Regions from separate parts of the Reyranella sp. genome, predicted to be linked through region 1. Evidence: predicted binding sites of a transcription regulator. Region 1 holds the regulator's gene; the other holds the start of a gene.
What was found. The regulator HrcA, encoded in region 1, represses chaperone genes, less so after heat shock. The targets are predictions, from matches to a motif close to GTTAGCACTCNCNNNNNGNGAGTGCTAAC.

Region 1 (4,413 bases):
CATGTCCGCCGCTGCCGCGTGGCGGCCAGACGATGCGGCCTTCGAGTGTGCCGTGCACCAGCTCGAGATGCTCATCGGGCCACGCCAGTGCCAGGACGCAATGGAACGTCGCGCGCCGCGCCGCATCGGTGTCGGGCACGCCGCGCCGGACGAACTCGTCCTGGATGCGCTGCATGCCGACCATTGCGTCGCGCGTCGGACCTTCCCAGTCGGCGGTATAGACGCCGGGCTGGCCGTCGAGCGCATGCACGCTGAGGCCGGAATCGTCGGCCAGCACCGGCAGCCTGGTGGCACGCGTCGCGGCCAGCGCCTTGATCGTGGCGTTGCTCTCGAATGTCGTGCCTGTCTCCGGGGGCGCCGGCAGGCCGAGTTCGGCGGCCGAGACGATTTCCACCCCGAAGCCGGACAGCATGGTGTGGATCTCGTCGGCCTTGCCGCGATTGTGCGTCGCCACGACCAGCTTCGGCAGGACGAAGCGACGCGGCATCAGGCTTTTCCGATCGCCAGCCGCTGCAGCCGCGTCAGTTCGACAACGCCCTTCTTGGCAAGCTCCATCAACTCGACGAACTGCGCCTCGCTGAACGGCTCCTTCTCCGCCGTGCCCTGGACCTCGACGATGCCGCCGGTGCCGGTCAGCACGAAATTGGCGTCGGCGTCGGCCTTCGAGTCCTCGGGGTAGTCGAGGTCGAGCACGGCCGTGCCCTGCCACAGGCCGCACGACACGGCGGCAACCTGGCCGGTGATCGGGTTGGCGGTGAGTTTTCCTTCCTTGATCAGCCATTCGAAGGCGAAATGCAGGGCGACCCAGGAGCCGGTGATGGCGGCGGTGCGCGTGCCGCCGTCGGCCTGCAGCACGTCGCAGTCGATGTTGATCTGGCGCTCGCCCATGGCGGGCAGGCTCACGACGGCGCGCATCGAGCGGCCGATCAGCCGCTGGATCTCCTGCGTGCGGCCGGACTGCTTGCCGCGCGCGGCCTCGCGGTCGCTGCGGGTATGGGTCGAGCGCGGCAGCATGCCGTACTCCGCCGTCACCCAGCCGCGGTTGGTGTTGCGCATCCACGGCGGCACCCGCTCGTCGACCGAGGCGGTGCACAGCACGTGGGTATCGCCGAACTTCACCAGGCAGGAGCCCTCGGCGTGGCGCGAGTAGCCGGGCTCTAGGGAAATCTTGCGAAGCTGGTCGGGGGCGCGGCCGGAAGGGCGCATGATCTGTCTCCTGGGGTCGGGACAGGCGCTTATGGCCAAGTCGGCCGCGGGGGACAAGCGCGGGCCGGTCAGCCCTGCCGTACCATCCAGCCGCGGTGGCGATAGGCGCCCTTGAGCATCCGGAGCATCGTGGCGCCCTGGGCGATGATCAAAGTAGGGATCATCGCCAGCAGGATGGCGGCCTGAATCCTGAGCGGCACCACCCAGGATGTCACCGCCCACACGCCGACGAAGAAAAGCAGATAACCGAGATTGATTGCAAAGGCCTTCGGAAACAGTCGTCCAAAGCCATGCCGCCAGAGGTAGAAGGCGCCGAACAGGCCCGCCCAAAGGTATGACCAGCCGCCGACCTCGACGACGGTCTCATCCCTCGGATGTTCAAATCGATAGCCCCGGAACACGCGATAAACATACTATAGCCATCCGTTTACGGCCCAGTGACGCGTTGACCGCGAAGGCTGCAGTACCTAGGTTTTGTCATGGCTCTTCATCGATTCGGGATGCCCATAGCGACTCTGCCGGATTCGTCCTCGGGTCAGCGTCAGGCCGTAACGCCGATCGCCGCCTTGAACGATCGGGCGCGCGAGGTTCTGCGCCTGGTCGTGGAAAGCTACGTTGAAACCGGCGAGCCCGTCGGATCGCGCGCGCTCACGCGCAAGATCACCGAGACGCTGTCCCCGGCCACGATCCGCAACATCATGGCCGACCTGCAGGATGCCGGGCTGCTTTACGCGCCGCATACCTCGGCCGGCCGGCTGCCGACCAATGCCGGGCTGCGGCTGTTCGTCAACGGCCTGCTCGAAGTCGGAAATATTTCTGACCAGGAGCGCGAGAGCATCGAGGCGCGCTGCACGGCCGCCGGCCGCAGCATGAATGAAGCGCTCGAGCAGGCGACCAGCCTGCTGTCGGGCCTGTCGCGCTGCGCCAGCGTGGTCATGGCGCCCAAGACCGAGCAGCCTCTGAAGCACATCGAGTTCGTGAACCTGGGACCGGGCCGGGCGCTGGTCGTGACGGTCACCCAGTCGGGCCAGGTCGAGAACCGGCTGATCGACACGCCGATCGGCATGCCCGCCTCGGCGCTGACCGAAGCGAGCAACTACCTCAATGCGCGGCTCTCCGGCCGCACCTTCGAGGATGCGCGCAGGCTGATCCTCGAAGACATCAAGCTGAAGCGCGCCGAGCTCAACGACCTCACCGCCCGGGTGATCGAATCCGGCCTCGCGACCTGGGCGGGCGAGCCGGGCGGCGCGCTGATCGTGCGCGGCCAGGCGCGCCTGCTGGAGGACATCACCGCGATCGGCGACCTCGAGCGGGTGCGCCTGCTGTTCGATGCGCTGGAACGCGGCGAGAGCTTCGCCCGCCTGCTCGAGCTCGCCAACAGCGCCGCCGGCGTGCAGATCTTCATCGGCGCCGACAATCCGCTGTTCTCCAACACCGGCTGCTCGATGGTGGTGGCACCGTTCCGCGATTCGCAGGAGCGCATCCTGGGCGCCATCGGCGTGATCGGCCCGACGCGGCTGAACTACGCCCGCATCATCCCGCTGGTCGACTACACGGCGCGGACGATCGGACGGATGGTTGGCTGAGAACGCCGCCGCTCACGCGCTCGCTCAGGCTCTATCCTTGCACCATCGCCGCATCCAGTTCGATGATCTCCGCGTAGATGATCCGGCCGGGTGCCCGCCTGTTCTCCGCATAGTTTGCGGAGATATACTCAAACTCCTCGATCAGCAGCCGATACGCGCCGGGAGCCGGCGCTGTGACGAAGGTAACGCCGCCGGCCCATAGGCCGAGGTCTTTCTGCAACAGCGCATGGCCCTCATAGAGCTGTGTCACGCTTGCTTCGGCTGCCGGGGCGTCATGCCATTCGAGTTCACTTCCGCCCGGCGGCTTCTTCTGGACGCGCACTTGGATGTGAGTGGGCCGCGCCGGCCGGTCCGCTGCGGGTCCGGCTGGAGGTGGCCCGCTGGGCGCGACACCGCTGATGGCGATCCTGAGCGTGCGCGGGTGATGCGGGTCGGCGGTCACGGTCGCCACACGGTCCGGCGTCAGCTGCGCGAACGACGCGAGCGCCACCCGCGATATGCGGGCATCATCCAGCGCGTGCGGCTGATAGCGCACGAGCGCCAGTCGCACGAACGGGGCGTAAGTGGGCCCGTCCCTGAGGTCGATGGTGAGATCGGCGAACCACAGCTTACGCTCGCGGTCGAATTGCGGCTCGAAGCCCACGATGTCGACCCGCCCGGGCTCGCTGTCCGAGATGCGGGCGCTCGCCTCCTCGAGGGAGACGTAGTAGTCGGACGCCAGTGCGTCGGGGAAGTGGCGGGTTTCCGGCACTGCCCGCAGCGGGCCCGTATCCCAAATCGGGTCCATGCCCCACTGCGTGAATACGCTCTTGAACTTGTCACGGTTGGCGTCGTTCAGTGGACCGTTGGCACCGTTCCACAGCGCCACGCCGAGAAGCTCGCCGGTACCTGAAGAGAACCATGGCCTGTTCAGCCAGACGCGCAGACCGCCGCCATAGCGGATGCTGCGCTTCATGTTGGTGTCGCTCTGCCGCTGCCAGCCGAAAGTTGGCACGACGTAACAGATGTCGGGCGCCAGCGGCCGACTGGAGGCCGGCACGTCCACAACAATCGGTGCGCTGGTGCGCGTGAAGTCGAGATCCTGGGCGAAATACTCGCGATAGCGCGAGGTCGCGACGGCGACGTAGCGCACAATATGACGTTTTGTGTCGCCCAACTCGTGGCGTGGTGCCGCGTCCCTTAAATAAAGATCGCCGGCGGCTGCTGGCCCGGCGTTGTCGCCGGCGCGCACCATGGCGATCTGGTCGTGCTCCGGGTCGTAGTACCCGACCCGCCGCGGCGGCGTGCCGGGCGCGGCGAGGTATCCTTCGCGCAGCCGCGTGAGCGGCAGCTCGTCGGCATGCGCCTTGAAGCTCCGTTGGGCCGGCGCGGGTTCGTCCGGCAGGTCGACGGGATCGATCCACTCCGCCAGCAGGTCTACCTTGGCTGTGCTGGCGCCATGGATTCTCACCGCGCCCAGCAAGCAGGTATAGGTCTCGTCCAGGCGACGTGCCGCCACGATCGGCGTCAGCTCCTGTGGATCGGTACGCCCGCGCGAGCGATCGGTCTGAAGGTTGCCCGCACCGGTGGCCTCGCTGCGGTTCAGGTTGAGCGCTGCAAATTCAGGCCGGCCGATCGGCTG
Region 2 (4,413 bases), 1.4 Mb from region 1:
TCGGCGACCATGGCTTCGGTCGTCACGAGCAGGCCGGCCACCGAGGCGGCGTCCTGCAGCGCGGTGCGCACGACCTTGACCGGATCGATGATGCCGGACTTGATCATGTCGACATAGTCACCCTTCTGGGCGTCGAAGCCGAAGTTGGGATCCTTCTGGTCGAGCATCTTGCCCGCGACCACCGCGCCGTCGAAGCCGGCGTTCTCGGCGATCTGGCGGACCGGCGACTGCAGTGCGCGGCGCACGATCTCGACGCCGACCTTCTGGTCGTCATTGGCCGTCCGCAGCTTGTCGAGGGCACGGATCGCGTAGAGGAGAGCAGCGCCGCCGCCGGCGACGACACCCTCTTCGACCGCCGCCTTGGTGGCGTGCATGGCGTCGTCAACGCGGTCCTTCTTCTCCTTGACCTCGACTTCGGTCGCGCCGCCCACCTTGATGATGGCGACACCGCCCGCGAGCTTGGCCAGGCGCTCCTGGAGCTTCTCACGGTCGTAGTCCGAGGTGGTCTCCTCGATCTGGGCGCGGATCTGGCTGATGCGGCCTTCGAGATCCGCCTTCTTGCCCGAGCCGTCGACGATCGTGGTGTTTTCCTTCTCGACGATGACCTTCTTGGCCTTGCCGAGCATGTCGAGCGTGACGTTCTCGAGCTTGATGCCGAGGTCCTCGGAGATCAGCTGACCGCCGGTCAGGATCGCCATGTCCTCGAGCATCGCCTTGCGGCGATCACCGAAGCCCGGCGCCTTGACGGCAGCGATCTTGAGACCGCCGCGCAGCTTGTTGACGACCAGGGTGGCCAGCGCCTCGCCCTCGACGTCCTCGGCCACGATCAGCAGCGGCTTGCCCGACTGCACGACCGCCTCGAGCACCGGCAGCATCGCCTGCAGGCCCGAGAGCTTCTTCTCGAACAGCAGGATGTACGGCGAGTCGAGCTCGGCGATCATCTTGTCGGCGTTGGTGATGAAGTACGGCGAGAGATAGCCGCGGTCGAACTGCATGCCCTCGACGACGTCGAGCTCGGTGTCGAGGCTCTTGGCCTCTTCCACCGTGATCACGCCCTCGTTGCCGACACGCTTCATCGCTTCGGCGATCATCTTGCCAATCGACTTGTCGCCGTTGGCCGAGATGGTGCCGACCTGGGCCACTTCGTCGGTGCCGGTGATCTTCTTGGCGCGCGCCTTGATGTCGTTCACCGCCGCCTCGACCGCCAGGTCGATGCCGCGCTTGAGGTCCATCGGGTTCATGCCGGCCGCGACCGACTTCACGCCCTCGCGCACGATCGCCTGGGCGAGAACGGTCGCCGTCGTCGTGCCGTCGCCGGCGATGTCGTTGGTCTTCGAGGCCACTTCGCGCACCATTTGGGCGCCCATGTTCTCGAACTTGTCGGCGAGCTCGATCTCCTTGGCGACGGTGACGCCGTCCTTGGTGATGCGCGGAGCGCCGAAGCTCTTGTCGAGAACGACGTTACGACCCTTCGGGCCGAGCGTGACCTTCACCGCGTCGGCGAGAATGTCGACGCCGCGCAGCATGCGCTGGCGGGCATCGCCGCTAAAACGGACTTCCTTGGCTGCCATTGTTCAAATTCCTCTTTGGATATGTCTGGATTGGTCGGATCGGAAGCGCTCGCGCACTTCAGGAAGTGCTCAGGCCGCCTTCTTCATGGCGGGGGAACCTTCGACGATCCCCATGATGTCGCTTTCCTTCATGATCAGGTACTCGATGCCGTCGAGCTTGACCTCGGTGCCCGACCACTTGCCGAACAGGATGCGGTCGCCAGCCTTGACGTCGAGCGGCACGAGCGCGCCCTTCTCGTCACGGGCGCCCGGGCCAACGGCCACGACTTCGCCTTCCATCGGCTTTTCCTTGGCGGTGTCCGGAATGATGATGCCGCCCTTGGTCTTGCCTTCTTCCTCGACGCGCTTGACCACGACTCGGTCGTGAAGCGGACGGAACTTCATGCTGTAGCCTCCTAAATCCCTCGGTGTGCCTATGCCTGTCAGCACTCTCCTGCGATGAGTGCCAAAGGCGCAGGGGATTTAGGATTGTGCGCAGGTCGAGTCAAGGCAAACGCTGAAAGGTTCCCTCATCTGGCTGTGCAGGTGCGAAGAACCCCTTCGCATTAGCAGCAATCATGCGAGATGGCTGCTAATCCATTGATATGGAACGATTTTTGCTGACTTTTCGTTAAAGGCGCGTGACTATTTCGTTACGTGTAACGTGTCAAGGAGCGACTTGATGGACCGCAGCTTCGTGGCTCAGCTCAACGATTACCGCATCACCACCGCTGAAATTCTGTACTGGATGCCCGACCATAAGCACGTTCTGCAAAGCTATGTCTGGCAGAACCTGGACAAGGCCCCCCGCTTCCCCAACCTGACCAAGTTCCTCGAATTCTGGGAGACCAACCTCGACGGCAAGCTGCACCGTGTCCGCGTGGCGAGCACCCAGCTCATCAAGCCGGCAGAATTCGGTTTCGCATCAGGACTTTATCACCTGCATTGACGGGCGGGCGCAGGCGGGCGGTTTTCGCTGGCGGCATGAACCGGAGAATCGCCCTCCCCCTTTCTGAGCGCCCTGCGATATCGTCATCGGCGGGACCTACGTGCGCGCGGGCCAAGTCCGCGCCCTCGGCATGACGTCCTCCCGACGCGCGCCGCAATATCCCGAAACAGAGGCGATCACCCTTCTGTCCTTCACGGTGCGCAGGCAAGTGCCGGTCGAGATCCAGCGCAAGCTCCCCGGCTGGGGGATGGAGGCGCTGCACAAGCCCGAGGTGCACAAGCGCCCGCTTGAGATCGGCATCACCACGCCGCCGCGCGACTGGGAGATCGCCAGGGCCGAGGCCTTCTTGAAGCGCGAGCGAGAACTCTGGACGAAGTACATCAACCTTGCGAACGTCAAACGCATCACCCGTTCTTCTGTCGCCGACCGCCTCACGGCCGACTAACGCTCGAATAACGCGATGCATGCGAGTGTCCTCCCGCAACAAGCCGGGGGGCGACATGCATTCATCTCGAAGTCTCTTACTCGACCTAAGTCATGGCAAAATCGAAGGCGAGCGCATGGCGGCTCTCGCCTGCATCAATCGGGTCCTGCTGCGGGCAGCCGAGCTGGACTGGGAAAGCGCTTCACTCGACACGCTCGAGGAAATCAAGGACCGGCTGGAAGGGGCCACGCCTTGCGCCAGCCATGACGGGGCCGCGCTTCGCGGCACCTTGACGGCCCTGCGTAGCGCGACCAGCCGGCTGAACGCCGTCGCCGACGTCATGAAGACGCCGACCGACTTCAGTCATCGCATGCCCGTCCTGGTGACCAGTGCCTCGGCGATCGTGGGACAGGTCGCGAAACTCAGGAACGGTAAGCACTAGCCGCCTGGTATTCGGTCGCCGTCCGCTCGACCAGTTCGGCGACCGACGGGATGTCGGCGACGCCCGAGACCGAGTGGCCGGCGCTCCAGATGTCCTTCCAGCGCTTGGCGTTCGGCCTGTCTCGTTCCGCGGCGTTGATGTCCTTGGCGATATCGATCGCGCCACGTTGCGGCAGGTTGTCGGGATCGAGCCCCGCGGCGGCGATCGACGGGCGCAGCATGTTGGTTTCCAGGCCGGTGAAGGCGCGGGTCAGCAGCACGTCGTCGAGCCGGCTCTTCACCAGCATCTGCTTGTACTCGTCCTTCGCCAGGCTCTCGCGCGTAGCGATGAACTTGGTGCCCATGTAGGCGAGGTCGCAACCCAGCGTCTCGGCCGCAGCGATGGCATGGCCGTCGGACATGCCGCCCGCCATCACCACGATGCCGTCCCAGAACTGGCGGACCGCACGGACGAAGGCAAAGGGATTGACCCAGCCGGTCTGGCCGCCCGCGCCGGCCGTCAGCAGCACCAGCCCGTCGACGCCCGCCGCAACCGCCTTCTGTGCATGACGCACCGAGGCGACGTCGGCCAGCACCAGGCAGCCCGCGTCCTTCAACGGCTTCATCACCGGCTCGGGCGAGCCTACCGAAGTGATCACGATCTCCGCCTTCGCACGCAGCACGGCGGCGAGATCGTCCGCCACGCGCGGGTTGGAGCGATGCACGATCAGGTTCGGGCAGAAAGGCGCCGCGCCTCCGGTCGCGGCCTTGATGTCGGCCAGCCACGCATCGAGTTCCTCGACGCTGCGGCAGTTGGCGGTCGGGAAGGAGCCGATCACGCCGGCACGGCACGCGGCTTTGACCAGTGCCGGGCCGGAGACCAAAAACATCGGCGCCGCGATCAGCGGCAGCTTCAGGCGGTTCTTGAGAGCAACAGGCAGTGGCATGGTCGGAGCTTACCTCAAGACGGCGAGAAGCCCGATGCCGGCGACGACCATCGACGCAGCCGTGATCCGGCGCAGGCCGAAGCCTTCCTTCAACACCAGCGTGCCGATGACCGCGCCGAAGAT

Region 2: a site for HrcA is predicted at 1,993-2,021, ahead of groES (co-chaperone GroES). Genes of this name have one in related genera too.

The regions. Positions count from the first base shown of each region.
Region 1 is NZ_OZ257242.1:1,186,491-1,190,903, reverse strand. Features, by position in the region: gene rdgB (RdgB/HAM1 family non-canonical purine NTP pyrophosphatase) at 1-487, opposite strand, end outside; gene rph (ribonuclease PH) at 487-1,206, opposite strand; gene ACQY8M_RS05745 (hypothetical protein) at 1,275-1,607, opposite strand; gene hrcA (heat-inducible transcriptional repressor HrcA) at 1,707-2,792, shown strand; gene ACQY8M_RS05735 (hypothetical protein) at 2,824-4,413, opposite strand, start outside.
Region 2 is NZ_OZ257242.1:7,909,746-7,914,158, forward strand. Features, by position in the region: gene groL (chaperonin GroEL) at 1-1,571, opposite strand, end outside; gene groES (co-chaperone GroES) at 1,641-1,955, opposite strand; gene ACQY8M_RS38545 (usg protein) at 2,233-2,499, shown strand; gene ACQY8M_RS38550 (hypothetical protein) at 2,630-2,944, shown strand; gene ACQY8M_RS38555 (hypothetical protein) at 3,060-3,365, shown strand; gene ACQY8M_RS38560 (NAD(P)H-dependent flavin oxidoreductase) at 3,346-4,290, opposite strand; gene ACQY8M_RS38565 (EamA family transporter) at 4,300-4,413, opposite strand, start outside.